2 regions of the Streptomyces sp. NPDC098101 genome follow, and region 2 is predicted to be linked to the other one. Evidence: riboswitches for the same ligand, from Rfam matches in the RefSeq annotation. Region 2 holds a riboswitch; the other holds the start of a gene.
What was found. A riboswitch is a leader RNA that binds a small molecule or an ion and turns the genes downstream of it on or off. The one in region 2 is predicted to bind S-adenosylmethionine.
Positions count from the first base shown of each region.

Region 1: linked by a shared signal. The riboswitch ahead of thrC (threonine synthase) and the one ahead of ACIQVI_RS11140 (aminotransferase class V-fold PLP-dependent enzyme) in region 2 are both predicted to bind S-adenosylmethionine.

Region 1 covers NZ_JBIWAS010000003.1:53,398-55,863, reverse strand. Annotated here, with positions in the region: gene thrC (threonine synthase) at 1-1,210, opposite strand, end outside; SAM riboswitch class I at 1,228-1,375, opposite strand; gene ACIQVI_RS13070 (glucosyl-3-phosphoglycerate synthase) at 1,526-2,466, shown strand, end outside.
Region 2 covers NZ_JBIWAS010000002.1:907,684-910,149, reverse strand. Annotated here, with positions in the region: gene ACIQVI_RS11140 (aminotransferase class V-fold PLP-dependent enzyme) at 1-1,374, opposite strand, end outside; SAM riboswitch class IV at 1,583-1,699, opposite strand; gene trpD (anthranilate phosphoribosyltransferase) at 1,786-2,466, opposite strand, start outside.

The DNA.
Region 1 (2,466 bases), on a different contig from region 2:
CCGCGTCCAGGGTCTTGAGCCCGTCGCCGGTGTTGATGACGACGGTGGTGAGCTCCGGGTCGATGAGGCCGCTCTCCACGAGCTTGCGCGCGACGCCGACGGTCACGCCGCCCGCGGTCTCGGCGAAGATGCCCTCGGTCCGGGCGAGCAGCTTGATCGCGTCGACGACCTGCTCGTCGTTCACGTCCTCCACGGCGCCGCCGGTGCGGCGGGCGATGTCGAGGACGTACGGGCCGTCGGCCGGGTTGCCGATGGCGAGCGACTTGGCGATCGTGTTCGGCTTCTGGGGCCGTACGACGTCGTGGCCCTCCTTGAAGGCGACCGACACCGGGGAGCAGCCCTCGGCCTGGGCGCCGAAGATCTTGTACGGCTTGTCCTCGACGAGGCCCAGCTTGATGAGCTCCTGGATGCCCTTGTCGATCTTGGTGAGCTGGGAGCCGGAGGCGATCGGGATGACGATCTGGTCGGGGACGACCCAGCCGAGCTGCTCGCAGATCTCGTACGCGAGCGTCTTGGAGCCCTCGCCGTAGTACGGGCGGAGGTTGACGTTCACGAAGCCCCAGCCCTCGCCGATCGGGTCGCCGATGAGCTCCGAGCAGAAGCGGTTGACGTCGTCGTAGTTGCCCTCGATGGCGACGAGGTCGCCGCCGTAGACGCCGGCCATGACGACCTTGCCCTCTTCCAGGTCGTGCGGGATGAACACGCAGGAGCGGAAGCCGGCGCGGGCGGCGGCGGCGCCGACGGCGCCGGCCAGGTTGCCGGTGGAGGAGCAGGAGAGGGTGGTGAAGCCGAAGGCGCGGGCGGCCTCGATGGCCTGGGCGACGACCCGGTCCTTGAAGGAGTGGGTCGGGTTCCCGGAGTCGTCCTTGACGAAGAGCTTGCCGGGGGCGACGCCGAGCTCGCGGGCGAGGTTGTCGGCCTTGACGAGCGGGGTCCAGCCGGGGTTCAGGTTCGGCTTCTCGGCGACGTCGGCCGGGACGGGCAGGAGGGGGGCGTAGCGCCAGATGCTGGCGGGGCCGGCCTCGATGCGCTTCCGCAGCTCCTCGGGGTCGCCGGCGGGGAGGTCGTACGCGACTTCGAGCGGGCCGAAACAGAGCTCGCAGGCGAAGATCGGGCCGAGGGCGAAGAGTTCACCGCATTCGCGACAGGAGAGCCCGGACGCGGGACCGAGGTCGACGGTGGTGGCGGGTGCGACGGTCTGAACAGCCATGGAGGCGAGGCCCTTTCTCCTCATCTTTCTCAATGGCGAATTTTTCGCCATGAGACGGATTTGGCACCTTCCCTAGCCGGGGACCTCGCTGGATGACGAGACGAACCGACTGGAGGGTTGCCGGGGCTTCAACGGGCCGTTTCCCTCTGCCCCTCTGGATGAGCGGTATTCGATTGTGGGGAGGGCCGGGACTTTCGTTCCTGCGCTCCGACGCGTACGCCACCCCGACGTGCACGGGGTCGCTGCGTTGTTCAAGACTGTAACCGAAGGCCCGGGTGCTTGGACGGCCCGTCCGAACCGCGAGATGGAGATCACGTGCTGGAAGAGGTGGAGCGCTGGCTGTCCCGGCGGTCCTGGTCCGTGGCGGACCGGCCGCTGGAGCGGATCCTCGCCGCCAAGCGTGCGACGACGGTCAGCGTGGTGCTGCCCGCGCTGAACGAGGAGGCGACCGTCGGGGACATCGTGGCCGTGATCCGCCGCGAGCTGATGTCGGAGGCGGTGCCGCTCGTCGACGAGCTGGTGGTGCTCGACTCGGGCTCCACGGACCGGACGGCGGAGGTCGCGGCGGCGGCCGGGGCGCGGGTGGTGGCGCGGGACGACATACTCCCCCGGATACCGGCCGTGCCCGGCAAGGGCGAGGTCCTGTGGCGGTCACTGATGGTGACGAGCGGGGACGTGGTGTGCTTCGTCGACGCGGACCTGCGGGACTTCTCCGCGGACTTCGTGACGGGGATCGTGGGCCCGCTCCTGACCGACCCGGACGTGGACCTCGTCAAGGCGATGTACGACCGTCCGCTGGACGGCACCCCTGGTCAGGGCGGCCGGGTGACGGAGCTGGTGGCGCGCCCGCTGCTCAATCTGCACTGGCCGCTGCTGGCCGGATTCGTGCAGCCGCTCGGCGGCGAGTACGCGGCCCGCCGCTCGCTCCTGGAGCGGCTGCCCTTCCCGGTCGGTTACGGAGTGGAGCTGGGCCTCCTCGTGGACGCGCTGCACACGGTGGGCCTGGACGGGCTCGCGCAGGTGGACGTGGGGGTCCGCAAGCACCGGCACCAGGACGGGCGGGCGCTCGGCCGGATGGCGGCGACGATCTACCGGACGGCGCAGCTGAGGCTGTCGCGGGGGCACATGGTGCGGCCGCTGCTGACGCAGTTCGAGCGGGGCGAGGGGGGCTTCGAGCCGCGGACGTACGCGGTGGACACGGAGGAGCGGCCGCCGATGGCGGAGATCGCGGAGTACGCGCGGCGCCGCGTGGCGTA
Region 2 (2,466 bases):
GTACTTCCACTGGGCGCCGTTCCGGACGAGCTCCTTCACGGCGCCGACGAACCGCTCCACGTGCTCGTCGGGCGTACCGGCGCCGAAGCTGACCCGGATGGCGTTGAGGGACCGCTCGCCGGGCGCCGCCTCGGGGGCGCCGCACTCGCCCGGGTCCTGCGGGTCGCTGCCGAGCAGGGTGCGGACCAGCGGGTGGGCGCAGAAGAGGCCGTCGCGGACGCCGATGCCGTACTCGGCGGAGAGCGCGGCGGCGAAGTGGGAGCTGTTCCAGCCCTCCACGACGAAGGAGATGACGCCGACGCGGGGCGCGTCGTCGCCGAAGAGGGAGAGGACCCGGACCTCGGGGACCTCGGCCAGGCCCGCGCGGACCGTGGCGATCAGGTGGTTCTCGCGGGCGACGAGGGCGTCGAAGCCGGCCTCGGTGAGGGCCTTGCAGGCGGAGGCGATCGAGTAGACCCCGATGACGTTCGGGGAACCGGCCTCGTGCCGGGCCGCGGTGGTGTGCCACTCCACGTCCACACCACCGTCGGCCCGACGCGCCACCTTGCGGGAGGCGCCGCCGCCCGCGAGGTAGGGCTGGGAATCCTGGAGCCAGTCGGCGCGGCCCGCGAGGACGCCGGAGCCGAAGGGCGCGTACAGCTTGTGCCCGGAGAAGGCGACCCAGTCCACGTCGAGGTCGGTCACGGAGACCGGGTGGTGGGGCGCGAGCTGGGCGGCGTCGAGCACGATCCGGGCGCCGTGGGCGTGCGCGGCGGCGGCCAGCTCCCTGACCGGCCACAGCTCGCCGGTGACGTTGGAGGCGCCGGTGACGCAGACCAGGGCGGGGCCGTACGGGTCGCGGTCGGCGAGGGCCCGCTCCAGGGTCTCGACGGCCTGGGCCGGGGTCCGGGGCGCGTTGAGGTAGGTGACCCGGGCGTCCCGCCACGGCAGCAGCGAGGCGTGGTGCTCGGTCTCGAAGACGAAGACCTGGCAGCCGGCCGGGATCGCGGCGGCGAGCAGGTTGAGCGAGTCGGTGGTGGAGCGGGTGAAGACGACCTGGTCGCCGGGGCGGCAGTCGAGGAACTCGGCGACGGTGGCGCGGCTGTTCTCGAAGAGGTCGGTGGAGAGCTGGGAGAGGTAGCCGGCGCCGCGGTGGACGCTGCCGTAGTAGGGGGCGTACGCGGCGACGTCGTCCCAGACCCGCTGGAGGGCCGGGGCGCTGGCCGCGTAGTCGAGCGCCGCGTAGGTCACCTCGCCGCCGGTGACGAGCGGGACGGTCACGTCCCGGCCGAGGACGGGCAGCGGGGCGGCGCAGCAGGGGTCGGCGGACTCGGTGGCGACGGTCTCGGCGACGGTGGTCTCGACGGCGGCGACGGCGTGGGGGCGTGCGGACATGGCGGTATCTCCCGGCGGGCGGTGCGGAATGGCTTCGGTGATCCCGTACGCGGCCGGACACGGCGGGGTACGGGTGAGGCCTCGGAAGACGTGGGGGTACGCGGAAGGGACCCTGATCCGAGGGTGAAGAAGGGGCGGATTCGCCCTATCGCATTCGCTTGCTCACGGAAAAAGCTCCTCGAGAGACCAGGACCCCTGGTGTTCGAGGGGTCCGCGCTTGCCGTAGACCTCGCTGCCTACGGCCTGGTCATCACCCGGGGCACCCCGCCACGGACGGAGGGTTGCCGGACAGCAAGCCGGGGCCAAAACGCTGTCACTCGTGACCTGAAGAGCATCCTGCCACATGATCGCGGATGCGCAAGACCCCGGTCCGCATGGTGGACCGGGGCCGTACGGCGAAGGGGCCGGGAACTACGCGTTGCTGACGGCGATCCAGCGCTCCAGGGCCCGGCGGGCGGCGCCGGAGTCGATCGCCTCGGCGGCCTGCGCGATCCCGGCGCGGATCCGCTCCACCAGCGGGCCGTCCCCGGGTTCGAGGGCCGTGAGGGCCGCCGCCGAGTTGAGCAGCACCGCGTCCCGCACCGGACCGGTCTCCCCCGCGAGCAGCCGGCGGGCCACGTCGGCGTTGTACGAGGCGTCCGCGCCGCGCAGCGCCTCGACGGGCACCAGGTCGATGCCGGCGTCGCGCGGGTCGAAGGCCTCCTCGCGCACCGCGCCGTCGCGGACCACCCAGACCCGCGAGGTGGCCGTGGTGGTCAGCTCGTCGAGCCCGTCGTCGCCGCGGAAGACCAGGGCGGAGGAGCCGCGCTCGGCCAGCACCCCGGCCATGATCGGGGCCATCCGGGCGTCGGCGACCCCGGTCGCCTGGGCCCGGACGCGGGCCGGGTTGGTCAGCGGACCGAGGAAGTTGAAGGTGGTCCGGATGCCGAGTTCCTTGCGGGCCGCGGCGACGTGCCGCAGCGCCGGGTGGAACTTCACCGCGAAGCAGAAGGTGATGCCGGCCTCCTCGGCGACCTCGGCGACCCGGCGCGGGGTCAGCTCCAGGTTGACGCCGAGCTTCTCCAGGACGTCGGAGGCGCCCGAGGCGGAGGA